DNA from 4 places in the Cellulomonas sp. GbtcB1 genome. Region 1 is predicted to be linked to each of the others. Evidence: predicted binding sites of a transcription regulator. Region 1 holds the regulator's gene; each other region holds the start of a gene.

The links. Region 1 encodes HrcA, which represses chaperone genes, less so after heat shock. Its sites were predicted from a motif close to TTNGCACTCGNNNNNNNCGAGTGCNAA; they were not measured.
Region 2: a site for HrcA is predicted at 2,259-2,285, ahead of groL (chaperonin GroEL). Genes of this name have one in related genera too.
Region 3: a site for HrcA is predicted at 3,333-3,359, ahead of KVT14_RS03530 (Hsp20/alpha crystallin family protein). Genes of this name have one in related genera too.
Region 4: a site for HrcA is predicted at 5,060-5,086, ahead of groES (co-chaperone GroES). Genes of this name have one in related genera too.

What each region holds. Positions count from the first base shown of each region.
Region 1 covers NZ_JAGXJG010000004.1:61,212-68,083, reverse strand. Annotated here, with positions in the region: gene KVT14_RS02810 (hypothetical protein) at 1-28, shown strand, start outside; gene KVT14_RS02805 (DUF3097 domain-containing protein) at 60-911, opposite strand; gene KVT14_RS02800 (MFS transporter) at 961-2,502, shown strand; gene hrcA (heat-inducible transcriptional repressor HrcA) at 2,549-3,580, shown strand; gene dnaJ (molecular chaperone DnaJ) at 3,676-4,809, shown strand; gene KVT14_RS02785 (16S rRNA (uracil(1498)-N(3))-methyltransferase) at 4,812-5,579, shown strand; gene KVT14_RS02780 (sodium-translocating pyrophosphatase) at 5,685-6,872, shown strand, end outside.
Region 2 covers NZ_JAGXJG010000042.1:9,293-16,164, forward strand. Annotated here, with positions in the region: gene KVT14_RS14405 (DUF4031 domain-containing protein) at 1-259, shown strand, start outside; gene groL (chaperonin GroEL) at 471-2,096, opposite strand; gene KVT14_RS14415 (glycoside hydrolase family 15) at 2,362-3,651, shown strand; gene KVT14_RS14420 (cold-shock protein) at 3,733-3,936, opposite strand; gene KVT14_RS22990 (LytR C-terminal domain-containing protein) at 4,056-4,685, opposite strand; gene KVT14_RS14430 (DUF3263 domain-containing protein) at 4,781-5,107, opposite strand; gene KVT14_RS14435 (uracil-DNA glycosylase) at 5,242-5,919, shown strand; gene KVT14_RS14440 (SGNH/GDSL hydrolase family protein) at 6,098-6,853, shown strand.
Region 3 covers NZ_JAGXJG010000005.1:94,794-101,665, forward strand. Annotated here, with positions in the region: gene KVT14_RS03510 (carbohydrate ABC transporter permease) at 1-448, shown strand, start outside; gene KVT14_RS03515 (carbohydrate ABC transporter permease) at 445-1,356, shown strand; gene KVT14_RS03520 (ABC transporter substrate-binding protein) at 1,387-2,730, shown strand; gene KVT14_RS03525 ((deoxy)nucleoside triphosphate pyrophosphohydrolase) at 2,850-3,293, shown strand; gene KVT14_RS03530 (Hsp20/alpha crystallin family protein) at 3,455-3,913, shown strand; gene metE (5-methyltetrahydropteroyltriglutamate--homocysteine S-methyltransferase) at 4,006-6,354, opposite strand; gene KVT14_RS03540 (methylenetetrahydrofolate reductase) at 6,363-6,872, opposite strand, start outside.
Region 4 covers NZ_JAGXJG010000012.1:51-6,922, reverse strand. Annotated here, with positions in the region: gene tsaB (tRNA (adenosine(37)-N6)-threonylcarbamoyltransferase complex dimerization subunit type 1 TsaB) at 1-108, shown strand, start outside; gene rimI (ribosomal protein S18-alanine N-acetyltransferase) at 105-686, shown strand; gene KVT14_RS06410 (malonic semialdehyde reductase) at 769-1,416, opposite strand; gene tsaD (tRNA (adenosine(37)-N6)-threonylcarbamoyltransferase complex transferase subunit TsaD) at 1,547-2,605, shown strand; gene KVT14_RS06400 (glutamate--cysteine ligase) at 2,633-3,781, opposite strand; gene KVT14_RS06395 (class I SAM-dependent methyltransferase) at 3,778-4,977, opposite strand; gene groES (co-chaperone GroES) at 5,228-5,524, shown strand; gene KVT14_RS06385 (WhiB family transcriptional regulator) at 5,761-6,063, opposite strand; partial or broken gene KVT14_RS22295 (MerR family transcriptional regulator) at 6,409-6,872, shown strand, end outside.

The sequences.
Region 1 (6,872 bases):
GCTGCAGGACGAGCCCGTCGCCCCCTGAGCCCGAGCCCGAGGCCGCGACCGCGACCGTCTCAGGGCGCCGTCACGAAGTCGATCAGCTCCTCGACCCGCCCGAGCAGCGACGGCTCCAGGTCCGCGTAGGACCGCACGGAGCGCAGGATCCGCTGCCAGGCGCGGGCGACGTCGGCCTGCTCGTCTGCGGGCCAGCCGAGCTCGCGCAGGATGCCGCGCTTCCACTCGGTGCCGCGCTCGATCGTCGGCCAGGCGGTCAGCCCGACGCGCGCGGGCTTCACGGCCTGCCACACGTCGACGTAGGGGTGGCCGAGCACGAGCAGCGTCCCGGCGGGCACGGTGCGTGCGGCCTCGTCGGCGATCCGCTGCTCCTTCGACCCGGGCACCAGGTGGTCGACGAGCACGCCGACCTTCTTGCCCGGCCCGGGGCGGAAGTCGCGCAGCGCGTCGACGAGGTTGTCGACGCCGTCGAGCAGCTCGACCACGACGCCCTCGGCGCGCAGGTCGTCGCCCCAGACCTTCTCGACGAGCTCGGCGTCGTGCTTGCCCTCGACCCAGATCCGGCTGCCGATCGCGACCCGCGCGCGCTGGTCGGCGGCCGCGAGGGACCCGGATGCGGTGCGCTTCGGGCCGGTCGGCGCGGTCGGTCGCGGCGGGACCAGCTCGACCGGCTTGCCGTCGACCCAGAACCCGGGTCCCAGCCGGAACGTGCGGGTCCGCCCGCGCCGGTCCTCGAGGACGACGACGTGCTCGCCGCCCGACTTCTCGACCCGGACGACGGCGCCGACCCAGCCGGTCGTGACCTCCTCGACGACCAGGCCGCGCTCGGCGGGCGTCGGGGTCGAGGTGGGCCGGCGGTGCGCGCTCGAGGAGCCCGCGGACAGGACGTCGGTTCCGTAGCGGTCGGTCACCCGCGGCAGCCTAGGTGCCGACCGCTCGCCCGCGTGGTACGACACGACGGTGACGTCGACCCCCGCGCAGCACCCCGACCGCCCCGGCACCGCGACCCGGCCGGAGCCGGACCCGCACCGGTGGCGCGCCCTCGGCGTGTGCCTGGCGATCGGGTTCATCACGATGCTCGACGTCTCGATCGTCAACGTCGCGCTGCCGTCGATCGAGCGCAGCCTGGACGCGGGCGCGAGCCAGCTGCAGCTCATCGTCGCGGGCTACACGCTGGCGTTCGGCCTGGTCCTGGTGCCCGCGGGCCGGCTCGGCGACGCCCGAGGCCGCCGGGCGCTGTTCCTGCTCGGCCTCACCGGCTTCGCCCTCACCAGCCTCGGCGCGGGCCTGGCCCCGTCCGACGAGCTGCTCGCCGTCGCCCGGCTGCTCCAGGGGATGAGCGCGGGCCTGCTGAACCCGCAGGTGGTCGGCACGATCCAGCAGCTGTTCACCGGGTACGAGCGCGGGAAGGCGTTCGGCTACTTCGGCGCCACCATCGGGGTGTCGACGGCGCTGGGCCCGCTGCTCGGCGGGCTGATCATCCAGGCGTTCGGCGCGGAGGAGGGCTGGCGCTGGGTGTTCTTCGTCAACGTCCCGGTGATCGCCGTCGTGCTGCCGTTCGCGCTGAAGTTCCTGCCGCGCGGCGCGGTCGGCAGCGCGACCGCGACCGGACCCGGCGGCCGGCCGCGGCTGGACGTGGTCGGCCTGGCGGGCGTCGCCCTGACCGCCGCCGCGGTCATGGTGCCGTTCGTCACGACGACGGGGGAGGGCGGCGACGACCCGGCGCGCTGGTGGTGGCTCGCGGTCGCCGCGGTCCTCGGCGTCGCGACGGTGGTCTGGGAGCGCCGGTACCAGCGGCGCACCGGCGCGGCCGTCCTCGACCCGCGGGTGCTGGGCGAGCCCGCGTTCCGGAACGGTGCGCTGCTCGGCATCGCCTACTTCGCCGGGTTCACGTCGGTGTTCCTGGTGGCGACCCTGTACCTGCAGCAGGTGGCCGGGTTCACGCCGCTGCAGGCCGGGCTCGTCAACATGCCGTTCGCGATCGCCTCCGCGGTGTCGGCGCAGCGGTCCGGCCGGCTGGTGGCGACCCGCGGCCGTGCGCTCGTCGTCATCGGCCTGGTGCTCGTCGTCCTCGGCCTGATCGGCACCGACCTGGCGATCCGGTTCGTGGACCCGCCCGCCGTCGGCTTCGTGATGGCGGCGACGCAGATGGTCGCGGGCGCCGGCAGCGGGCTGGTGATCGCGCCCAACCAGACGCTCACGCTGGCGCGGGTGCCGGTCGAGCGGGCCGGCGTGGCGGGCAGCATGCTGCAGGTCGGCCAGCGCATCGGCTCGGCGCTCGGCGTCGCCGTGGCGCTGTCCACGTACTACTCCGCCTTGGCGTCGGGGGTCGAGGGTTCGGCGGCCGCTGGCCGCGCGCTGCTGCTCACGGTGGCGCTCGTCGCCGTGGCCCTCGTCGTCGGGCTGCTCGACCTGCGGGCGCGGCGACGCGGGACCGACGAGGAGGACGACGCGGAGGCCGGCGCGGGGACCGGCACCGCGTCCGCGTCCGCGGACGCGTAGAATTGGCACTCGGTTCCAGCGAGTGCCAGGACGTCGGGAGGTGGCGATGAGCGAGGACCGCAGGCTGGACGTGCTGCGGGCGATCGTGGAGGACTACGTCGCCACCCGCGAGCCCGTCGGCTCCCGCGCCCTGGTCGAGCGGCACTCCCTCGGGGTGTCGCCCGCGACGATCCGCAACGACATGGCGGCCCTCGAGGACGCCGGGCTCATCGTGCAGCCGCACACCTCGGCCGGCCGGGTGCCGACCGACAAGGGCTACCGGCTGTTCGTCGACCGCCTCGCGACCATCAAGCCGCTGTCCGCGCCGGAGCGCCGGGCGATCGAGACGTTCCTCGAGGACGCGGCCGACCTGGACGACGTCGTCGACCGCTCCGTGCGGCTGCTCGCGCAGCTGACCCACCAGGTCGCCGTCGTGCAGTACCCGTCGCTGCGCCGCACGGCGCTGCGGCACGTCGAGCTGGTCCCGGTCGGCGACCGGCACCTGCTGGTCGTCATCATCACCGACCACGGCCGCGTCGAGCAGCGCACCATCGAGGTGCCGGACCCGCTGGACGCCGGGACCGTGGCGCGGCTGCGGGTCCGGCTCAACACGGCGGCCGCGGGCCGGCGGCTCGCCGAGCTCGGCACCGCGCTGTCCGACCTCGCCGACGACTTCGCCCCCGCGGACGGACCGCTCGTGCGCGGCGTCGTCGCGGTGGTCGAGGACACGCTGGCCCAGGAGAGCGAGGAGCGCGTCGTCCTGGCGGGCACCGCGAACCTGGTGCGCGGCGGCGGCGCGGACTTCGCGCACACCATCAGCCCCGTCCTGGAGGCGCTGGAGGAGCAGGTCGTCCTGCTGCGCCTGCTGGGCGAGATGGCCGAGGACGAGGCCGCGGTCTCCGTCCGGATCGGCCGCGAGACCCAGCACGAGGGTCTGCTGGAGACGAGCTTCGTGACCACCGGCTACGGCGGCCCCGACGGCGGCGGGACGGCCGTCGCGCGGATCGGCTCCGTCGGGCCGCTCCGCATGGACTACCCCGGGACCATCGCGTCGGTGCGTGCCGTCGCCCGGTACCTGTCCCGGATCCTCGCCGGATGACCGGCCGCCGGGCACCGACGCGGTCCCGCGCACGTTCGACAGGCAACGCCCCGCCCGCGCCCGCGCGCGGCCCCCACACGCACAGGAAGTGACGAGTGAGCGACTACTACGAGGTGCTCGGCGTCGAGCGTGACGCCACGCCCGAGCAGATCAAGAAGGCCTACCGGCGCCTCGCGCGCGAGCTGCACCCCGACGTGGCGGGTGCGGACGCGGGCTCCGAGGACCGGTTCAAGGACGTGTCGCGGGCGTACGAGGTGCTGTCGAACCCCGAGAAGCGGCGCATGTACGACCTGGGCGCCGACCCGTCGGCCCCGGGCGGCGGCATGGGCGGCCAGGGCGGCTTCGGCTTCCAGGACATCTTCGAGACGTTCTTCGGCGCCGCCGCGGGCGCGGGCGCGCAGCGCGGCCCCATCCCGCGCGCCCGCCGCGGCCAGGACGCGCTGCTGCGCCTCGACATCGACCTGGCCGAGGCGACGTTCGGCACGCACCGCGAGGTCCCGGTCGAGACGGCCGTGGTCTGCCCGACGTGCGACGGCTCCTGCTGCCGCCCGGGCACCTCGCCGCGCACCTGCGACGTCTGCGGCGGTCGCGGGTCCGTGCAGCGGGTCGCCCGGTCGTTCCTCGGCCAGGTGATGACCTCGCAGCCGTGCGCCGCGTGCCACGGGTTCGGCACCGTCATCCCCGAGCCCTGCACCGAGTGCGCGGGCGAGGGCCGGGTCCGCTCGCGCCGCACGCTCGAGGTCGACGTCCCGGCGGGCGTCGACACCGGCACCCGGATCAAGCTCACCGCGCAGGGCGAGGTCGGCCCGGCCGGCGGCCCCGCGGGCGACATCTACCTCGAGGTGCGCGAGCGCAAGCACGACACCTTCGTCCGCGAGGGCGACGACCTGCACTGCACCCTCGAGGTCCCGATGACCGCGGCGGCGCTCGGCACCGTGCTCACCCTGGACACCCTCGACGGCCCGCAGGAGGTCGACCTGCGCCCCGGCACCCAGCCGGCGCAGGTCGTCACGCTGCGCGGCCTCGGCGTCGGCCACCTGCACGCGGGCGGCCGCGGCGACCTGCACGTGCACGTGGACGTCCACGTGCCGACGTCGCTCGACGACGAGCAGGCCGAGCTGCTGCGGAAGCTCGCCGGCCTGCGCGGCGAGGAGCGCCCCGAGGCGCGGCTGTCGGCCTCCGGCGGCGGCGTGTTCGCGAAGCTCCGCGACAAGCTCGCCGGGCGCTGAGCGTGACCGCTCCGGTCTTCCTGGCCGAGCCGGGCGACCTCGACGCGCTCGCGGCCGGGGGCACCTACCTGCTCGGGGGCGCCGAGGGTCGGCACGCGGGCGTCGTGCAGCGCAAGACGGCCGGGGAGCGGGTCGACGTCGTCGACGGCGCCGGCACCCGGCTGGTCGGCGAGGTCGAGGCGGCCGGGCCCGAGGGCGTGCACCTGCGCGTCCGCGAGGTCGTCGTCGAGCCCGTGCCGACGCCCCGCCTGGTGCTGGTCCAGGCGCTCGCGAAGGGCGACCGGGACGAGATGGCGATCGAGGCGGCCACCGAGGTCGGCGCCGACCGCGTCGTGCCCTGGCAGGCCGAGCGGTCGATCGTCGTGTGGCGCGGCGACCGGGCGGCCAAGAGCCGGGCCCGGTGGCTCGGCACGGTCCGCACCGCGGCCAAGCAGGCCCGCCGGGCGCACGTGCCCGGCGTCGACCTGGCGCTGGCGACGGCCGCGCTCGTCCGCCGGGCGCGCGAGGTGGTCGAGGCGGGTGGCGCGGTGCTCGTGCTGCACGAGGAGGCGACCACGCCTCTCGTGGCGGCGGCGCTGCCCGCCGCCGGGGCGACGGCCGACGTGCTCGTCGTCGTCGGGCCCGAGGGCGGCATCGCGGAGCGGGAGCTCGCCGAGCTGGTCGACGCCGGGGCGCAGCCGGTGCTGCTGGGGCCGCACGTGCTGCGGACCTCGACGGCCGGGCCGGTGGCGCTCGCGCTGCTCGCGCAGCGGCTGGGGCGCTGGGGCTGACGCCGGTGGGTACCGCCCACCTGGGCCGTACGTCTCATCCGGGGGACCCCGGCCGGTCCTAGCGTCGAGGGTGACAGCGAAGGCGCTCTCACCAGGGACCCGACCGTGAACACAGACGTCCGGACCGGCACCACCTCCTCGCGCGCACCGGCGGCTCCCGCCGACCGGCCCCCGACCGGCCGACGGCGACGGTGGCCCGCGCCCGCCGCGGCGGCCGCCGTCCTCGGGACCGTGCTCGCCGGGTGCGCGCCCGGCTCCGCCTCCGCCGAGGGCTCCGTGCACGGCGGGGAGGCGAGCCTGGTGCTGCCGGACCTCGGCGCCGTCACCGTGCTCGGCTCCGTGTCGGGGCGCCTGCTGCTCGGCCTCGGGCTCGTCGTGTGCGTGCTCGGCCTCGCGTTCGGCGTCGCCACCTACGTGCAGCTGCGCCGGCTCCCCGTGCACGCGGCGATGCGGGAGATCTCCGAGCTCATCTACTCGACCTGCCGCACCTACCTCACCCGGCAGGGCCGGTTCCTCGTCGTGCTGTGGGTGTTCATCGCCGCGGTGATCGTCGTCTACTACCGGGCGCTGGTCGGGTTCGAGTGGGGCCGGGTCGCCACGATCATCGCGTTCAGCCTGCTCGGCATCGCCGGGTCGTACGCCGTCGCCTGGTTCGGGATCCGGGTCAACACGCTGGCGAACTCCCGGACCGCGTTCGCGTCGCTGGCGGGCAGGCCGCTGCCGGTGCACCGGATCCCGATGCAGTCCGGCATGTCGATCGGCATGGTGCTCATCAGCCTCGAGCTGCTGATGATGCTGGTCATCCTGCTGTTCCTCCCGGCGGACGTGGCGGGCGCGTGCTTCATCGGGTTCGCGGTCGGCGAGTCGCTCGGCGCGTCGGCGCTGCGGATCGCGGGCGGCATCTTCACGAAGATCGCCGACATCGGCTCCGACCTGATGAAGATCGTGTTCAAGATCAAGGAGGACGACGCCCGGAACCCCGGCGTGATCGCCGACTGCACCGGGGACAACGCGGGCGACTCCGTGGGCCCGAGCGCCGACGGCTTCGAGACCTACGGCGTCACCGGCGTCGCGCTCGTGACGTTCGTGCTGCTCGCGGTCGACGACCCGCTCATGCAGGCGACCCTGCTGGTCTGGCTGTTCGTGGTCCGGGCCGTCATGGTCATCGCCTCGGCGGTGTCGTACCTCGCGAACGACGCGTGGACCCGCCGCCGGTACGCCGCCGCCGAGCGGATGGACTTCGAGAAGCCGCTCACGTCCCTGGTCTGGCTGACCTCGGTCGTGAGCATCGCG
Region 2 (6,872 bases), on a different contig from region 1:
GCCGCTCTGGCCCCGGCACGGCCGGTCCTGGTCGCACCTCGTGAGCGACTCCTCGCTGGCCGAGCTGCACGCGTTCGCCGAGCGCGCCGGCCTCCCCCGCCGCGCGTTCGACCTGGACCACTACGACGTCCCGGACGAGTTGCACGCGGAGCTCGTGGCGCTGGGCGCCGTCCCGGTGTCGGCGGGCGAGCTCATCCGCCGCCTGCGCGCGAGCGGCCTGCGCATCCCGGCCCACGCCCGCCCGCCCCACACCCACTGACCCCGCCCGCCCGCCAGCCCTCTTCGCCGACTCTCCACCGTGCGCCTGCGCGCGACCCGTCGCACACAGTCCGACTCTGCAGGTTCGCCGAGATGGCAACGCGCGGCGCCCGGCGCGGGGGTGCGGACGCAGAACGGGCCGGTCACCCCGGAGGGTGACCGGCCCGTTCAGGCGCGGTGCGGAGCGCTCACGCGCCCCGCTGCGGCGGGACTCAGAAGTCCATGCCGCCCATGCCGCCGGCGTCCGGGGCGGCCGGGGCGGCCTTCTCCGGCTTGTCGGCGACGACCGCCTCGGTGGTGAGGAACAGCGCCGCGATGGACGACGCGTTCTGCAGCGCGGAGCGCGTGACCTTGACCGGGTCGTTGACGCCCGCGGCCAGCAGGTCCTCGTAGACGCCGGTCGCGGCGTTCAGGCCCTGGCCGGCGGGGAGGTTGCGCACCTTCTCCGCCACGACGCCGCCCTCGAGGCCCGCGTTCACGGCGATCTGCTTGAGCGGGGCGTCGATCGCGACCTTCACGATGTTCGCGCCGGTCGCCTCGTCACCGACGAGCTCGAGCTTCTCGAACGCCACGGCACCGGCCTGGATGAGCGCCACGCCACCACCGGCGACGATGCCCTCCTCGACGGCCGCCTTCGCGTTGCGCACGGCGTCCTCGATGCGGTGCTTGCGCTCCTTGAGCTCGACCTCGGTCGCCGCGCCGGCCTTGATGACGGCCACGCCGCCGGCCAGCTTGGCGAGGCGCTCCTGGAGCTTCTCGCGGTCGTAGTCCGAGTCCGAGTTCTCGATCTCGGCGCGGATCTGGTTCACGCGGCCCTGGATCTGGGCGGCGTCGCCGGAGCCCTCGACGATGGTGGTCTCGTCCTTGGTGACGACGATCTTGCGCGCCTGGCCGAGGACCTCGAGGCCCACGGTGTCGAGCTTGAGGCCGACGGTCTCGGAGACGACCTGGCCACCCGTGAGGATCGCCATGTCCTGCAGCATCGCCTTGCGGCGGTCGCCGAAGCCCGGGGCCTTGACGGAGACCGACTTGAAGGTGCCGCGGATCTTGTTGACGACGAGCGTGGCCAGGGCCTCGCCCTCGACGTCCTCGGCGACGATGAACAGCGGCTTGCCCGACTGGATGACCTTCTCCAGCAGCGGCAGCAGGTCCTTGACGTTCGAGATCTTCGACTCGACGAGCAGCACGTAGGCGTCCTCGAGGACGGCCTCCTGGCGCTCCGGGTCGGTCACGAAGTACGCCGACAGGAAGCCCTTGTCGAAGCGCATGCCCTCCGTGAGCTCGAGCTCCAGGCCGAGGGCGTTGGACTCCTCGACCGTGATGACGCCCTCCTTGCCCACCTTGTCGAGGGCCTCGGCGATGAGCTCGCCGATGGCGGTGTCGCCGGCGGAGATGGACGCGGTGGCGGCGATCTCCTCCTTGGTCTCGATCTCCTTCGCCTGCTCCAGCAGGGCGGCGGTGACGGCCTCGACGGCCTGCTCGATGCCGCGCTTGAGGGCGATCGGGTTGGCGCCGGCCGCGACGTTGCGCAGGCCCTCGCGCACGAGCGCCTGGGCGAGCACGGTGGCGGTGGTGGTGCCGTCGCCCGCGACGTCGTCCGTCTTCTTGGCGACCTCCTTGACGAGCTCCGCACCGATCTTCTCGTACGGGTCCTCGAGCTCGATCTCCTTGGCGATGGAGACACCGTCGTTGGTGATCGTGGGGGCGCCCCACTTCTTGTCCAGGACGACGTTGCGGCCCTTGGGGCCGAGGGTGACCTTGACGGTGTCGGCGAGGGTGTTGAGACCCCGCTCGATGCCGCGACGGGCCTCCTCGTTGAAGGCAATGATCTTGGCCATGGGGCTATCGATCCTTCACTCTGGCTCGTGGTTCGGCCGGTCGGTGCCCGCGACGGACGGCCGCGCCGGCCCGGCGGTCATGTCCCGTCGGGCGGCGGACCTCACCGGGTCGGCCTGGGTTGTCATTCTGTCACTCTCGACCCGAGAGTGCTAAGCACATGGTTAGCACTCGACCCCATCGAGTGCAAGGCGCTCCGCCCTCGGCGGACAGCCGCCCGCCGGACCCGCGACCGCCCCCGGGGCCCGGCCGGATAGCCTGCCGGGCATGCACCGCCGCCCCCTCGTCGCCGCCGTCGTGCTGGCGGCCCTCGCGGCGGGGCTGGTCGCCTGGGGCGCGACCGGCCCGCGCACCCGCACGATCGACCTGTACAGCGAGGGCGTCGTCGCGACGCCGGCCGGCCCGGAGCTCGTCCCGGCCGGCGGGCAGCCGCTGCTGCACGAGGGCACCCGCGTCGAGGTCGACCCCGCGACGACCGCCGACGACGACCTCGCCGCCGAGCAGCGCGCGTGGCTCGCCGCGGGGACGGTCCCCGGCGCGGACGGGCCGTACGCCGGCATGGTCACCGACGCGCTGCTGGACCTGCGCACGCTCGTGCAGGACGGCGGCGCCGCCGTCGCGGCCTGGACGCCGTACTGGCGGTACGTGTGGCCGCGGGACGCGTCGTTCGTGGCCGTCGCCCTGGCCCGGACGGGGCACCTGGCCGACGCGCGCGAGGTCCTGGGCTTCCTGACCCGCGTGCAGGCCGCGGACGGGTCCTTCGAGGCCCGGTACCTGCCCGACGGCTCCGGGGCCGTGCCGGATGACCGGGCGCCGCAGACGGACGGCACCGGCTGGTCGCTGTGGGCGGCGGGCCAGGTGATGGCCGCCGCGCCCGAGGCGGAGCAGGCGGCGGTGGCGGCCGAGCTCGCGCCGCTGGTCCGCCGGGGCGCCGCCCACGCGGTCGCGCTGGTCGCGGGCGACGGGCTGCCGCCGGCGTCGCCGGACTACTGGGAGGTGGCCGAGGACGAGCTGACCCTCGGCACGGTGGCGCCCCTCCTGGCCGGACTGGAGGCCGCGGGGCCGGTGCTCGACCTGCTGGGCGACGTCGCCGCCGCGCAGGACGCGCGCGACGCCGCGGAGCGGACCCGGGCCGCGGTCGAGCGGGAGTTCGGCGACGACTCGGACTACGGCCGGTACGCGAGCGGCAGCGTGGCCGACGCGGCGAGCGCGTTCGTGCTGCCGCCGTTCCAGCCGACGGCGCTCGCCGGGGCGGTGGACGCCTGGCGGGCGTCGGCGGCCGCGATGGCGCGCCCCGCGGGCGGCCTGGCCCCGGGCGCCGGCTGGCGGCAGGACGGCATCTCGTGGACGCCGCAGACGTCGCTCTACGCGCTGACCGCGGCCGTCACCGGCGACGACGTCCAGGCGCACGAACGGCTCACCTGGCTGGACGCGCACCGCACCGCGATGGGTGCGCTGCCGGAGAAGGTGCTCGCGGACGGGTCGCCCGCGGCCGTCGCCCCGCTCGCCTGGACCGCGGCGTGCGTGGTCCTCGCGGTGGCGGCGCTCGACGGCTGACGCCACGCGCGCCGGGAGACGGGCGCGGGACCGGGGCGCCGTGCCCCGGTCCCGCGGCGGCGCCTCAGGGCGCGGACCGGCTCAGAGCGGGCGGACCTGCTCGGCCTGCGGGCCCTTGGTGCCCTGCCCGACCTCGAACTCCACCGACTGCCCCTCCTCGAGGCTGCGGTACCCGTTGGTCTGGATGGCGCTGAAGTGGACGAACAGGTCCTGGCCGCCGTCGGCCGGGGTGATGAACCCGTAGCCCTTCTCGGCGTTGAACCACTTGACGGTTCCCTGCGGCATGCGTGCTCCTGAAGAAGGCGTGATCGGTGCGACGCAGGGGCCGTGGCCTCCCCCGGTTCTGGAGAGCGGTCACCGCGACGCGGCCGAGACTAGCCCCGCCCCCCGACCTGCGGAAGGGGTCAGCGCCCGAAGTCCGCCAGCAGGAGGACGACGACGCCCTCGGGCGCGGTCCCCGCGTCCTCGACCACGTTCGCGATGCCGAGCGAGTCCGCGACCTGCTGCGCCGTCGGCGCGAGGTCGGCGCTGCCGTAGAACACCGTCGTCTGCTGCAGCCCGCCGGCGTTGCCGTTGCCGGTCGTGACGGCGGTGAACCCGGCGTCCTCGAGGTCGCCCGCGGCACCGGCCGCGAGGCCCGAGCGGTTCGACGCGTTGAGCACCCGCACGTCCGTGGTGAGGTCGGCCGTGGGGGCCGGCTCCTCCTCGACGGGCGGCTCCTCGGTCTCGACCGGGGCCTCGGCACCCGGGTCCTCGGTCTGAGGGGTCTCCTCGGCGGGGGCGGACGACTCCGGCTCGCTCGGCGCCGCGGCGGCGGGCTCCGTCGAGTCGCCGAACCCGGGCAGGCGCCCGTCCCAGGACGACGCCCACGCGACGAGGCCGACCGTGACGGCGGGCACCAGGACGACCACCGCGACGAACGGCCACCACCGGCTCCACCAGGTGCGGGGTGCGCGGTGCACGCCGATCGGCGCGTCGGGCGCCGGCTCGGCGTCGAACTCGTCCTCGGGGTACCGGTCGCTCGCCTTGGTCACGGCGGACAGGCTAACGGCTCGGCCTGTCCACCCCGGCACGCACGGCGCGCCGCGGTGCCGGTCAGCGGCCGGTCAGCCGTCCGCTCGGCACCCGGTCAGGCGTCGGTGCCGAGCCGGCGCGCGCTGCGGGCGCGCTGCCGGGTGGACCGCATCCGGCGCAGCCGCTTGACCAGCATCGGGTCGTGCGCGAGCGCGGCGGGCGCGTCGATCAGGGCGTTCAGCACCTGGTAGTACCGGGTCGCCGACATGTCGAACAGCTCGCGGATCGCCTGCTCCTTGGCGCCCGCGTACTTCCACCACTGCCGCTCGAACGCCAGCACCTCGCGGTCGCGCTCGGAGAGCCCGGTCGCCGCGTCGTCCGCGCCGCCCTCGACCGCCACCAGGGCGGGCCGGTCGGCCGTGCGCTCCGCCGTCGCGTCCATCGGTGCCCGTTCCTCCCGCTCGCCCGTCGTCCGTGCGGCGCCATCGTACGGCCGGAATCACAGGCGTGTCATTCCTCCTGGGCAGCCCCCGGGGCCCGCTGAGCGCCCGCCGGGGTCCGCTAGCCTCGGGCCCCGTGACGCCCGCACCCCTGTCCGAGCTGGTGGCCCCCGACTGGGCGGAGGCGCTCGCCCCGGTCGAGCCCCTGGTGCACGCCGCCGGGGAGTTCCTGCGGGCGGAGGTCGCCGCGGGTCGCGACTACCTGCCTGCCGGGCCGGACGTGCTGCGCGCCTTCACCCGGCCGCTGGCCGACGTGCGCGTGCTCGTCGTCGGGCAGGACCCCTACCCCACGCCCGGGCACCCCATGGGGCTGTCGTTCTCCGTCCAGCCCGACGTGCGCCCCGTGCCGCGGTCGCTCGCCAACATCTTCACCGAGCTGCGCGCCGACCTCGGCGTGCCGCAGCCGAGCACCGGCGACCTGTCGCCCTGGGCGGACCGCGGCGTCATGCTGCTCAACCGCGTGCTGACCGTCCGGCCCGGCGAGCCCGCCTCGCACCGCGGCCGCGGCTGGGAGGCCGTCACGGACCGGGCGATCGCGGCCCTGGTCGCCCGGGGCGGGCCGCTGGTGGCCGTGCTGTGGGGCCGGGACGCGCAGTCGCTGACCCCCGCGCTCGGGGACGTCCCGGTGGTCGCGAGCGCGCACCCCAGCCCGCTGTCGGCGAGCCGCGGGTTCTTCGGCTCCCGCCCGTTCTCGCGCGTGAACGCCCTGCTCGCCGAGCAGGGCGCGGACCCCGTCGACTGGTCGCTGCCCTGACGCCTCCCGGGGATCTCCCTGGAACCCCGGGCCGCGGCGGGGGCACACTGCGGGGGTGACGACGCACGAGGGGGCCGGGGCGACGGCCCCGACGCAGGACAGCACGCAGCACCGCAGCACGCCGGACGGCACGACGCCCGACCCGGCCGGCGCCCCGCCGTGGCGGCGGTACGTCGCGGTGGGCGACTCGTTCACCGAGGGCCTGTGGGACACCCCGCACGGCGAGGACGGGCCGGTGCGCGGCTGGGCCGACGTGCTCGCCGGGCTGCTGTCCGAACGCCGGCGGGCCGCCGGGGCCGAGCCGCTGCAGTACGCGAACCTGGCGATCCGCGGCCGGCTGCTGCGCCCGATCGTCGTCGACCAGGTGCCCGAGGCGCTGGCCATGGAGCCCGACCTGGTCAGCCTCGTGGGCGGCGGCAACGACATCCTGCGGCCGACCGCGGACCCAGACCGGCTCGCGCACGGCCTGGAGCAAGCGGTCGCCCGGATCCGCGCCACCGGCGCCGACGTGCTGCTCGCGACCGGCTTCGACGCGTCCGGCTCCCCGATCGTCTCCACCACCCGCCCGCGGGTCGGCGTCTACAACGCGCACATCTGGTCGATCGCGCGGCGGCACGGCGCGCACGTGCTCGACCTGTGGGGCATGCGGCACCTGCACGACATCCGGATGTGGGCGCCGGACCGGATCCACCTGACCTCGGAGGCGCACGCCCGCGTCGCGCAGGGGGCGCTCGTCGCGCTCGGGCTCGCGCCGGACGACCCGGGCTGGGACTCCCCGCTCACGCCGCTCCCCCGGCCGTCCCGCGCCGTGCAGGCGCGCCAGGACGCCCGGTGGCTGCGGCTGTACGCCTACCCGTGGGCGACCCGGCGGCTGCGCGGCACGTCGTCCGGCGACACCCGGCGGGCGAAGCTGCCGACGCTGACCGAGGTCTGAGGCCGGGCGACGGCGCGCG
Region 3 (6,872 bases), on a different contig from region 1:
GCTGCGCGAGGACCTCACCGGGCTGGCGGCGCTCCTGGCGCTCGCCGTCTGGCGATGGACCGGCGTCAACACCATGTACTTCATCGCCGGGATGCAGTCGATCCCCGGCGAGTACTACGAGGCGGCGTCGATCGACGGCGCGAACAAGCGCCAGCAGTTCCTGCGGATCACGGTGCCGAACCTCCGGCCGACGATGGTCTACGTCACCACCATCAGCGTGTACGGCGGCCTCGCGATGTTCCTCGAGAGCTTCATGCTCTACGGCGGGAACGCGTCCCCCAACAACCAGGGCCTGACCGTCGTCGGCTACCTCTACCGCCGGGGCATCGAGCAGAACGACCTCGGGTTCGCGTCCGCCGTCGGGATCGTGCTGCTCGTCGTGGTCATGGCGATCAACATCACGCAGCTGACGCTCTCCGGCACCTTCAAGAAGGAGCACGTGCGATGACCGCGGCCCCCGCGCGCCCCCGCCCCGCGTCCCCCGCCCCGCCCGCGCCCGGCGCGGGTCGCCGCCGGCCCGCCCCGCGCGGCGCCCGGGCGCTGTCGGCCCTGCAGTCGGCCGCGCTCATCGCGATCGCCCTCGTCGCGCTCGTCCCGCTCGCCGCGATCCTCGTCGCCACGTTCCAGTCGGGCGCCGACATCATGCGCGGCGGGATCACGCTCGCCGTCGACCCGGCGACGCTCAGCCTGGACAACTGGACGATGCTGTTCACCGACTCCGGGCCGTACTTCCGGTGGTTCGCCAACTCGCTCGTCGTGACGGTGGTCCAGGTCGTCGGGACGCTGCTCGTGAGCTCGTTCGTGGCCTACGGCTTCGCGATGTACGACTTCCGCGGCCGCACCCCGCTCTTCATCGCGGTGCTCGCCATCATGGCCGTCCCGTTCGAGATGGTGATGCTGCCGCTCTACGTCCAGGTGAACGAGATGGGGCTCGCCGACACCTACGCGGTCATCGTGATCCCGTTCCTGGCCGCGGCGGTGACGATCTTCTTCTTCCGGCAGTACTTCCTCGGGGTGCCCCGGGAGATCCTCGAGGCCGGCCGCGTCGACGGCGTCACGGAGTTCGGCATCTTCTTCCGGCTCGTCCTCCCGATCGCGCGCCCCGCGATCGCCGCCATGGCGATCCTCAACGGGATGATGTGCTGGAACAACCTGCTGTGGCCGCTCCTCGTGCTGCGCTCCTCCGAGAAGTTCACGCTGCCGATCGGGTTGAACACCCTCATCACGCCGTACGCGAACAACTACGGCCTCCTCATCGTCGGGTCGTTCTTCTCGCTCGTCCCGATCCTGGTCCTCTTCCTCGCCTTCCAGCGGTTCTTCGTGGAGGGAATGACCGCGGGCGCCGTCAAGGGCTGACCCGTGCGACGCAGACAAAGGAGAAGCAGAATGTCACGAACAAGGACGACGGCGTCCGCGGTGACCGGTGCGATGGTGCTCGCCGCGTGCCTCGCGTGCGGGACCGGGGGCGGGGCGGACGGCCCGCGGGACGCCCCGAGCGACGCGGACGGCTCGACGCCGGTGGAGATGTGGATCTTCGGCGAGCTGCACGGGGTGCTGTACGAGCAGATGGCGGACCGGTGGAACGAGCTGAACCCGGACCGTGCGATCGATCTCCGCCTCACCGTGTACCCCTACCAGGACATGCACAACAAGCTGCAGCTCGCGGCCAACTCCGGCACCGGCATGCCGGACCTGGTCGACATCGAGGTGACGAAGTTCGCCAACTTCGTCCGCGGCGACACCCCGCCGCTCATGGACCTGTCCGCCGTCGCCGAGCCCTACCGCGAGGACGTGGTCGAGGCGCGGCTCGACCTGTACAGCCGCGGCGACGCGGTCTACGGGCTGCCGACCCACGTCGGCGCGTTCGTCACGTTCTACAACACCGAGCTGCTCGACGAGGCGGGCGTCGACTACTCGACCATCACCACCTGGGACGACTTCGCCGCAGCGGGGGCGGAGTACAGCGCCGCCACGGGGCGGGCGTTCGGCACGGCGAACACCGACGTGTTCTTCGTGGAGCCGCTGGTGATCGCCCAGAACGGCGGCGAGCTGTTCGCCGAGGACGGCACGGTCCAGGTCGACGACCCGGTCGTGGTCGAGTCCTTCGAGATGATGCAGGCCATGGTCGACGCAGGCGCGATCTCGCCGATCCCGGGATCGAGCCCCGACGACGAGGAGGCGTACGGGGCCATCGCGCGCGGCGACTACGCCGCGATCGTCTACCCCGCCTGGTACACCTCGCGGTTCGTCGACTACATGCCCGACCTCGCGGGGAAGATCGCCATCGCGCCCGCGCCGGTCGTGCCCGGGTCGGACACGCTGACGATCGGCGGCGGGGGCACCGGCACGGCGGTCGCGGCGGACTCGCCCGTCCGTGACCTGGCGGCCGAGTGGCTCGGGTTCGCCAAGCTCTCCCCGGAGGCCAACGTCGCCGTGTGGGAGGTGCTCGGGTTCGACCCCGTGAACATGGCGGTGTGGGAGGACGAGGAGGTCACCCGGAACCCGGAGAACCAGTTCAACCAGTACTTCACGACCAACCTGTTCGACGTGCTGAACGAGGTCAAGGACGGCATCGGGCACTTCGAGTCGTTCGCCAGCCCCGACCTGCCGGCGGTGAACAGCCGGTTCGGCACCGTGACGCTCACCGAGATCTACGAGTCCGGCGTGCCGGCGCGCGAGGCGCTGGAGCACGCGCAGCGCGAGCTCAAGAACGAGCTGCGGCAGGGCTGAGCTCCGCCCGACGGATCCACTCGCACCGACGCGCGCGGGCGTGCCGGTGCGAGTGGATCCATCGCGCGGGCCACGGCCGTGTCACGCGCGCGACACGCGCGCCTGGGACACTGGGCGGCATGACCCGCCCCGTCCTCGTCGTCGCCGCCGCGCTGGTCGACGACCTCGCCGCCCCGGGCGCCCTGCTGGCGGCCCGCCGCCGCGCGCCCGTGAGCCTCGCGGGCCGGTGGGAGTTCCCCGGCGGCAAGGTGGAGCCGGGCGAGTCCCCCGAGGACGCCGTGCACCGGGAGATCCGCGAGGAGCTGGGCGTCGCCGTCGAGCTCGGCACGGAGCTCGTCGGACCCGACGACGGCGCCTGGTGGCTCAGCGAGCGGTACGTGATGCGGCTCTGGCTGGCCCGCGTGACCGCCGGCGAGCCGCGGCCGCTGGTCGAGCACGACGACCTGCGCTGGCTGCCGCGCGGGCAGTGGCTCACGGTGCCCTGGCTGGACGCGGACGTGCGGATCGTGGAGGCGCTGTCGGCGGCGACGGACCCGGCGGGCACCGCTCGGCGCACCGCCTGACCTGCGGGTTCATCCGTCAGCGAACACGTCCCGCTCGATCTGGCACTCGCACCTCTCGAGTGCTAGAACATCTCTCGTAGCCCTCCTGGCGCGGCAGCGCCGGGGCAGCAGCGGTCCCGGACCGTCCGGACCGCCGTGACGCTTCGAGGAGGTGACGGGCTGTGGCTACGCGATTCGACCCGTTTCAGGAGATGGACCGGCTGATGAACCAGGTCCTCGGCCAGCAGCGAGCGTCGGCGACCATGCCGATGGACCTGTTCCGCTCGGGCGACCACTACGTCCTGAGCGTCGACCTGCCGGGCGCCGACCCCGGCTCGATCGACGTGAACGTCGACGACCGCACCCTGACGATCCGCGCGCAGCGCACCGCGCGGACGGAGGACGGGGTGCAGTGGCTCGCCAAGGAGCGCCCGGTCGGGACCTACGCGCGGCAGCTCACCGTCGGCCGCGGGCTCGACCTGGACGCCATCACCGCGTCGTACGCGGACGGCGTGCTCAGCCTGACCATCCCCGTGGCCGAGGAGGCCAAGCCGCGCCGCATCGAGGTCAGCACCGGTGGGACGCCGGCGACCATCGAGGCGGGCGCCGACGCCGCTCCGCAGGAGCGTGCGAGCGCCTGACCGGCGACGCGGCTGCACGACAACCGCCCCGGCCCCCTGCGTGGGGGACCGGGGCGGTCGCGCGTCCGGGTCGCGCCCGGGCCGGCGGCGCGTCAGGCCGTCGGCACCGCCAGCGACGCGCGCACCGTCCGGGTGGCGGCCAGGACGTGCTGGAGCGACGGGGTGACCTCGGCGTACCGGCGGGTCTTGAGGCCGCAGTCCGGGTTCACCCAGAGCTGCGCCGGGTCGACGACGCGCACCGCCTCGGTGAGGAGCTCGGTCACCTCGGCCTCGCTCGGCACGCGCGGCGAGTGGATGTCGTAGACACCCGGGCCGATGCCCCGCGGGTAGCCCTCGGACGCGATGTCGCCGAGGATCTCCATCTTCGACCGGGCCGCCTCGATCGACGTCACGTCGGCGTCCAGGCCGTCGATCGCCCCGAAGATCTCGCCGAACTCCGAGTAGCAGAGGTGCGTGTGGATCTGGGTGTCGGGGCGCACGCCCGAGGTCGCGAGCCGGAACGAGCGCACCGACCAGTCGAGGTAGGCGTCGTGGTCGGCGGCGCGCAGCGGCAGCAGCTCCCGCAGCGCGGGCTCGTCGACCTGGACGATCGCGGTGCCCGCGGCCTCGAGGTCGGCGATCTCGTCCCGCAGGGCGAGGGCCACCTGGTTGGCGGTGTCGGCCAGCGGCTGGTCGTCGCGGACGAAGGACCACGCCAGGATCGTCACCGGGCCGGTCAGCATGCCCTTCACCGGCTTGGCGGTGAGCGACTGCGTGTACGTCGTCCACGGCACCGTGATCGGCGCCGGCCGGGACACGTCGCCCCACAGGATCGACGGGCGGGTGCAGCGCGAGCCGTACGACTGGACCCAGCCGTTGGCGGTGACCGCGAACCCGTCCAGGTTCTCGGCGAAGTACTGCACCATGTCGTTGCGCTCGGGCTCGCCGTGCACGAGCACGTCGAGGCCGATCTCCTCCTGCAGCTCGACGACCCGGCGGATCTCCGCCTTCATCTCGTCCTCGTACTGCGCGGCGGTGAGCTCGCCGCGACCGAACGCGGCGCGGGCCACGCGGATCTCGGGCGTCTGCGGGAACGAGCCGATCGTCGTGGTCGGCAGCGCGGGGAGCTGCAGACGCTCGGCCTGCGCGACCCGGCGCCCCTCGAAGTCGCCGCGGTGGAACGCGTCGGCAGGCAGCCCGGTGAGCCGGTCCCGGACCTCCGGCCGCACGACGCCCGGCGCCGCGGCGCGGGACCGGCGCGCGTCGGCCGCGGCGAGCAGCTCGGCGAGCACGGCCTCGCGACCCTCGGTCAGGCCGGTCGCGAGCGTGACGACCTCGGCGACCTTCTGGTCCGCGAACGCCAGCCAGGAGCGCAGCGTCGGGTCGAGCTGCGGCTCGTCCTCGACGTCGTGCGGGACGTGGAACAGCGACGTCGACGTGGCGACGGCGACCTGCCGGGCGCCGAGGCCCTCCAGCGACTCGAGCGAGCCGAGCGCGGCGTCGAGGTCCGCACGCCAGATGTTGTGGCCGTCGACCACGCCACCGACGAGCACCTTCGACGCCAGGCCCTCGACGGGGCCGGCGGGCAGCGCGCCGCGGACCAGGTCGAGCGCGAGGCCCTCGACGTCGGTGCCGGCCAGCACCGGCAGGGCGTCCTGGAGGTCGCCGTACGGCGCGGCGACCAGGATCGCGGGGCGCTCGGAGGCGGGCAGGTCGGTCGCCAGGGCGCGGTACGCCTCGGCGGCCGCCGCGAGCAGCCGGTCGGCCGGGACGCCGGTCGAGTCGGAGACCAGGGCGGGCTCGTCCAGCTGCACCCAGGTGGCGCCGGCGCGGGCCAGGTCGCGGAGCAGCGCGGCGTACACCGGCAGCACGTCGGCGAGCCGGTCGATCGGCAGGAAGTCCTCGGGCGAGCCCTCGGCGGCCTTGGCCAGCGCGAGGAACGTCACCGGGCCGACCAGCACCGGGCGAGTGAGCACGCCGTCCGCGAGGCCCTCCGCGAGCTCGCGCACCGGGCGGTCGCTGGCGTACCGGAACGGCGTCGCCGGGCCGATCTCCGGGACGAGGTAGTGGTAGTTCGAGTCGAACCACTTCGTCATCTCGAGCGGCAGGTCGTCGCCGCGGCCGCGGGCCACGGTCGAGTACCCCGCGAGGTCGAGGCCGCCGTCGGCGGCGAGCAGGTCGGCGAACCGCTCGGGCACGGCGCCGAGGACCGCGGCCGCGTCGAGGACGTGGTCGTAGAACGAGAAGGCGCTCGGGATCGCGGGCAGCCGGGTGTCCAATCCGAGCTCGGCCAGGCGGGTGCGGGTCCGGCGGCGCAGGTCGGCGGCGGTGGCCTCGACCTCCTCGGCGCTCGCGCGGCCGGCCCAGAACGCCTCGAGGGCCTTCTTCAGCTCGCGGCGCGGGCCGATCCGGGGGTAGCCCAGGACGGTGCCGGCGGGGAACGGGTGGGTCAGGTCGGTCATCTCTCGCCTCAGCTGGTGGGAACGGGGGTCGGGTTGGTCGTGGGGGCGGACGCGGCGGCGGCCGGCTCGAGGCCGACGCGCAGGTGCGCGCGGGGGGCGTCGCCGCCCAGTCCCGCGCCGTCCAGCAGGTCGAGCGCCGGGCCGTGGGCGTTGAACGTGTAGAGGTGCACGCCGGGCGCGCCGCCGTCGAGGACGGCGTTCACCAGGTCGACGCCCAGGCGGGTGCCCAGGCGGTGCCGCGCCGCGACCTCTGCCGGGTCGTCGGCGTCGAAGGCGTCGAGCCGCGCGAGCAGGGTGTCCGGGACGGGCACGCCCGTCAGCTGCGCCACGCGACGGAGCCGGGCCGGGTCGGTGGTGGGGATGACGCCCGGGAGGATCGGGATCGTGACGCCGGCGTCGCGCGCCAGGGCCACGAGCTCGAGGTACGAGCCGGCGTCGTAGAACACCTGGGTGATCGCGAAGTCCGCGCCGGCCCGCTGCTTGGCGAGCAGGGCCGCGACGTCCTGCTCCCGGGTGCT
Region 4 (6,872 bases), on a different contig from region 1:
GCGCGGCTCGCGGTGGCGGGCGCGGGCGTGGTGCTGCCGACGGAGCCGCTGTATCTGCGCCGCCCGGACGCCGTGCCGCCGGCCGCCACGAAGCGGGCGCGGGCGTGAGCTCGCCCGAGGACCGCCCGCGCGACGGCGCCCCGGCCGCGGACGGTGCGGCGCCGGAGGACGCGACCGCGCGGGCGGACGCCTCGTCGCCGGACGGCGCCGGCCGTACCGCCGACGCAGGCCGCACCGCCGACGTGCTGCTCCGGCCGCTCGTCCCCGACGACCTCGACGCGCTCGAGGACATGGAGGAGGCGCTGTTCGGCGCCGGCGCCTGGTCCCGGGCGTCGCTGGCGGAGGAGATCGCCGGCCCGGGCCGGTGGTACGTCGGCGCGCAGGACCGGGCGTCGGGCGAGCTGGTCGGGTACGCCGGGCTGTGGTTCGACGGCTACGACGGCCAGGTGATGACCGTCGGCACCCGCCCGGACGCGCAGGGCCGCGGGGTCGGCCGGATGCTGCTGGACGCGCTGCTCGACCACGCGCGCGAGCTCGGCGCGGGCGACGTGCTCCTGGAGGTGCGGGTCGACAACGAGCCGGCGCTGCGGCTGTACGAGCGCGCGGGGTTCGAGCGGTTCGGCCGGCGCAAGGGCTACTACCAGCCCGAGAACGTCGACGCCTGGACGATGCGCCGCAGGGCCTGAGCGGCGGCGCCGGACGCGACGAGGGCCCCGCCCGGGCGTACCGGTACGGGGCCCTCGCGCGTCGCCGGCGCGGCGCGGGGCGTCAGATCGAGCGCGCGACGTCCTCGAAGTCGAGGCGGCCCTGGCGCGGGTGCGAGGCCGGCATGCCGAAGCCCTCGACGTCCTCCGGCGCGCTGCCCACGTTGAGCACCATGATCGAGCGCCAGCCCGACCCGGCGAGCAGGTCGGCGTCCAGGCCGGGCGCGTCGTAGCCGGTCATCGGCCCGACGTGCAGGCCCGCGGCGCGCAGGCCGACGATCAGGTAGCCCGCCTGCAGGAACGCATTGTCGCGGGACATCCGGGCGCGGACGTCCTCGATGCCGGCGAAGTTGTCCCGGGCGCCGGCCATGTGCGGGGCCAGGCGGGGGAGCTGCTCGTGGAAGTCGACGTCGGCGGCCACGACGATGCTGAGCGGGGCGCGCCGGGTCTTGGCCTTGTTGCCCTCGTTCATGTGGTCGACGAGGCGCTCGCGGCCCTCGCCCGAGCGGACGAGCAGCAGGCGCAGCGGCAGCGAGTTCATCGCGGTCGGGCCCCAGCGGACGACGTCCCAGACGGCGCGGACCTGCTCGTCGGTGACCTCGCCGTCGGTGAACGTGTTGACGGTGCGGGCGTCCCGGAACACCAGGTCCACGATCTCCTGCGGGACGCGGAGGTCGGCGGCGGCGGACGACGGTGCGGTGTCGATGCTCATGATCGGTTGAATGCGCAACATCTACGAGGTCATCCCTGTTGCCTGCGTGAACCGTGTCACACCGCGCCGCGTGCGCGACCGGGGGCCGCCCGCGCGAGGGGACCGCGGCGCGCGGCCTAGACTCGGGGACATGCCTGAAGCGCCCCTCGTCCTGGGGATCGAGACGTCCTGCGACGAGACCGGGGTCGCCCTGGTCCGCGCCCACGCCGACCGCAGCGAGCTCCTGGTCGACGCCGTCGCGTCCTCCATGGACGAGCACGCGCGGTTCGGCGGGATCATCCCGGAGATCGCCTCCCGCGCCCACCTCGAGGCGATGATCCCGACGATCGAGCGCGCGCTCGGCACCGCCGGGGTGACGCTCGCGGACGTCGACGCGGTCGCCGTCACGGCCGGGCCGGGCCTCGTCGGGTCGCTCACCGTCGGCACCGCCGCGGCCAAGGCGCTCGCGTACGGCCTCGGCAAGCCGCTGTACGGCGTCAACCACGTCATCGGCCACGCGGCCGTCGACGAGCTGGTGCACGGCCTGTTCCCCGACCGGGTCATGGCGCTCGTCGTGTCCGGCGGGCACTCCAGCCTGCTGCTGATCGACGACGTCGTCACCGGCGTGCACGAGCTCGGCTCGACGCTCGACGACGCGGCGGGGGAGGCGTTCGACAAGGTCGGCCGCCTGCTCGGCCTGCCCTACCCGGGCGGCCCGCACATCGACCGCCTGGCCCGCGAGGGCGACCCGACCTCGATCCGGTTCCCCCGCGGCCTCACCGCGGCGAAGGACCAGGCGAAGCACGCGGACGACTTCTCGTTCTCGGGCCTGAAGACCGCCGTGGCCCGCTGGGTCGAGGCGCGCGAGGACGCCGGCGAGCCCATCCCGCTCGAGGACGTGTCGGCGTCGTTCGCCGCGTCCGTGGCCGACGTGCTCACCGCCAAGACGATCGCGGCCTGCCGGAAGCACGGTGTGGACACGCTGGTGGTCGGCGGCGGGTTCTCCGCGAACTCGCAGCTGCGCGACATGGCCGCCGAGCGGTGCGCCGCGGCGGGGATCGACCTGCGCATCCCGCCGATCAAGTACTGCACGGACAACGGCGCGATGATCGCCGCGCTGGGCGCCGCGGTCGTGCGCCGCGGGCTGCCGGCGTCGGACTTCGCGATCGGCGTCGACTCGACGATGCCGCTGGAGACCGTCACGGTCTGACCCCGCGCGGCCCGCGCGCGGCGCCGGTCAGAGCGGCCGGCCCGCCCGCATCTCCGCGACGAGCGACGCCACCACCGCGTCGAGCTCGCCCGCGTTCCGCCGGGCCACCGCCCGCTGCCGCTGGTAGGACGCGCCCTTGCGCAGGACGACCCGCACGGCGTCGAGCTCGGCCGCGCAGCCCAGCCGCTCGGCGACCGGCTCCAGGTCGACCAGCAGCCGCGCGACCGCGTCGGTCACGAGCTCCTCGTCGCCCGCCGCGTTCGTGATGATGATCGCGTCCATGCCGTAGCGCGCGGAGCGCCACTTGTTCTCCTGCGCGAACCACGGCGGGATCGTGGGCAGCTCCTCGCCGCGGTCGAGCAGGGTCGAGAAGTGCTCGACGAGGCAGTGCGTGAGCGCGGCGAGGGCGGTGACCTCCAGCAGGCTGGGGGAGCCGTCGCAGATCCGGGCCTCGATCGTGCCGAACCGGGGCGACGGCCGGACGTCCCAGCGCACCTCGTCGAACGCGTCGATCACGCCGGTGTGCAGCATGTCCCCGACGTAGGCCTCGAGCTGGTCCCAGCGCTCGAACTGGAAGGGCAGCCCGGCGGTCGGCAGCTGCTGGAACATGAGCGCGCGGTTCGACGCGTACCCGGTGTCCTTGCCGCCCCAGAACGGGCTGGACGCGGACAGCGACTGCAGGTGCGCGAACGTGGTCAGCAGGGCGCGGGAGATCGGCAGCACCTTGTCCCGGTCCTCGATGCCGACGTGCACGTGCACGCCGTAGATCAGCATCTGCCGGCCCCACCACTGCGTCCGGTCGATCAGGGTGGCGTACCGCTGCTTGTCGGTGACCTTCTGCTGGGCCCAGCGCGCGAACGGGTGGGTGCCGGCGCTCATCAGCTCGACGCGCAGCGGGTCGGTGACCGTGCGGACCTCGTCGACCGCGCGCTGCAGGTCCGCGCCCGCCTCGCCGACGGTGCGGCAGACGCCGGACACGACCTCGACGGTGTTGAGCAGCAGCTCCTGCTTGATCGCGGGGTGCTCGGCGGCGCCGGCGGGGCGGACCGCGTCGAGGACGGTGCTCGCGACCTGGCGCAGGTCGCCGGAGTCGGCGTCGACGAGCGCGAGCTCCCACTCGATGCCGACGGTCGACCGCTCGGACCGCGCGAACGGCAGCCGGGCCGGGGTGGTCACGCGGCGGCGCCGACGGGCTCGACGAGCAGCACCTGCTGCTGGCCGGCGACGCGGGTGAGCACGATCGTCGCGGCGGCGGTCCCGCGGAGGTCGAGCTGGCGGCGCAGCTGCTCCGGGACGACGGCCGTCCCGCGCTTCTTGATCGTCAGGGACCCGACGCCCCGCTCGCGCAGGTAGGCCCGCAGCCGCTTGAGGCCGAACGGCAGGGTGTCGAGCACGCGGTAGGCCGTGGCGAACGGGGTCGCGTGCAGCGCGTCGGAGGTCACGTAGGCGATCGTGCTGTCCACGAGCCGTCCCTGCACCTCGGCGGCGACCTCGGCGACCAGCCCGGCGCGGATCACGGCGCCGTCGGGCTCGTAGAGGTAGGCGCCGACGGGCCCGACCTCGGCGCGGGAGCGCTCGCCGGCGGCGCGCAGCACGGCGGACCCGCCGCCGGCCCCGAGCAGCAGCGCCGACCGGCCGGGGCCCTCGGGGGCGAGCGGGCCGAACCACAGGCCGAGCTCGACGACGTCGCCGTCGACCGACACCCACTGCGCCTCGGCGTCGTCCGGCAGGGCGCTGTGCGGCACGCCCGGGCCGAGCTTGAGGCCCAGGGCGGGCACGCGCTCGCGGAGGGCGAGGACGTCGTCCAGCGGCGGGGCGTACGCCGCGGGGTCGAACACCCGGCTCCCGCCGGACGTCCGGCGCGCGGGGTCGGCGTACACGCCGTCCACGCCCTCGGCGGCGAGGTCGACCGCCAGGCCGTCGCCGTGCCGCACCTCGGCCTCGGGGAACGCGCGCAGGTTGATCGTCGCCAGGGCGGCGGTGGTCTCGTCGGCGTCGACCGCGAGCACCCGCAGCCCGACCCCCGCGAACGCCATCGCGTCGGCACCCAGGCCCGAGGTCAGGTCGGCGACGCGGGTGACGCCCGCGGCCGCGTACCGGCGGGCGTGCCGGGCGGCGACCACCAGCCGGGTCGCCTGCTCGAGGCCCGCGGGGGTGAAGAGCATGCCGTCCGCGAACTCGCCGAGCTTGTCGTGCGCCTTCGCGCGCAGCCGCGACTGGGTCAGGGCGGCGGCGACCAGGTCGGCGTCGAAGCCGTCCTTGCGCAGCCGCTCGGACAGGGCCATCGCGTGCCGCTCGTCGTACGGGGGGAGGGCGGACAGCAGGGCCCAGCCCTCGGGGCTGAGCAGCTTGGCGAGGCCGGACGCGTCCATCCCGCGATCCTCGCACGGCGGCGCGGGCCGACGACGGGCGCCGCGGCCGGGGCGGACGGATGTGACGCGCGACCCCCGGACGTTGGCACTCGCCTTGACCGAGTGCTAACGGGTTCCTAGAGTGCTGATCGGCACTCTCCTCGTGGGAGTGCCAGCGCACCGCAGTTCGGCCGGCACCCGCGACGACGGCAGGACCGACGGGGCGACAACGGACATCAGGCAGCACTCACACGCGAAGGGGAGGTCCGCTGTGTCGGTCTCCATCAAGCCGCTCGAGGACCGGATCGTCGTCAAGACGCTCGAGGCGGAGCAGACGACCGCCTCCGGTCTCGTCATCCCGGACAGCGCCAAGGAGAAGCCCCAGGAGGGCGAGGTCCTGGCCGTGGGTCCGGGTCGCATCGACGACAACGGCAACCGCGTCCCGCTCGACGTGGCGGTCGGTGACAAGGTCATCTACAGCAAGTACGGCGGCACCGAGGTCAAGTACGACGGCGAGGAGTACCTCATCCTCTCCGCGCGCGACATCCTGGCGGTCGTCACCAAGTGACGCCCCCGCCGGCCCCTGCGGCCGGCGGACGCCCGACGAGGGCCCTCTCCGTAGACGGAGGGGGCCCTCGTCGCGTCCGGGGGCGCGCTCGGCGGCCGGACAGCACGACGGGGCCCCTCCGCATGCGGAGGGGCCCCGTCGCTCGTGGACGGCGACCGCGCGGTGTCGCACCGCGCTCGGTCGCCACGCTCAGGTGGCGGCGTGCGGGCCGCCGGGCGGCTCGGACGCCGCGCGGCTCAGATCGCCTGGTGGGTCGTCCGGCCGGCGCGCTCGGCGAGGACGGCGGTGCGCTCGTCCTCGGACAGGCCGCCCCAGACGCCGTACGGCTCGCGGACCGCGAGCGACTGCTCACGGCACTCGTTGATGACCGGGCAGGTCGCGCAGATCGCCTTGGCCGCCTCGGCGCGGCGGCGGCGCGCGGCGCCCCGCTCGCCCTCGGGGTGGAAGAACAGGTCCTGGTCGGCGTCGCGGCAGGCACCCTCGTACTGCCACTCCCAGAGCTCCATCACGGGTCCCGGGAGGCGGGAGATCTCGGCCATGGGGGTCCTCCATCCACTCGGCGCGGTGGCGCCGTTCTGATGACGTGCGGGGGGCGGTCCGACCGACGACCGTTCCCTGGGACCGAGGTCCCTGGTGCGTCGGCTGAACTGCACTGATGAGGACAGTACAACCGCGCCAGCAGTTGTTCAAGACCGTGTCGCGAATCGGTTCGTAGCGAATCGCTTCAGGGCGCCGACCAGCGCTGGCGCGATTCGTGGCGCGGTTCGTCCGGCGCGGTCCCGCGTGCTGGCGCGGTCCGGCCCGCCGCCGCTGGAAACCGCGCCAGATCCCCGGCACAATCGAGGACGGGCCGCGGGACGGGCGGCGGGGACGAGACGGACGAGATGCAGCACAGCGAGGACGAGGAGCCGACCGGCGACGCCGGGCGGGGCCCCGACGACGGCACGACCGAGGCGGCCGACCTCGACGGGCCGATCCTCACGGTCGCCGCCGTCGCCTCGCGCCTCGGGGTCGCACCCGCCACGCTCCGCACCTGGGACCGCCGCTACGGGCTCGGCCCGTCCGAGCACACGGCGGGCGCGCACCGCCGGTACAGCACGGCCGACCTGGCGCGCCTCATGTCCATGCGGTCGCTCACGCTCGACGGCGTGCCCCCGGCCGACGCCGCCCGGCTGGCGCGCGAGGGCGCGCCCGGGCTCCTGCCCGAGCCGGTGGCGCCGCCCGAGCGCGACGGCGCCCGCGCGGGCCGCGGCGTCGGCGGTGCCGGGTCCGGCGCCCCGGGCACCGCCGAGGGAGAGGCGACCGCTGACGCCCCGGCGGGGGCTCCCAGTTGCGGTTGCCCCACGCG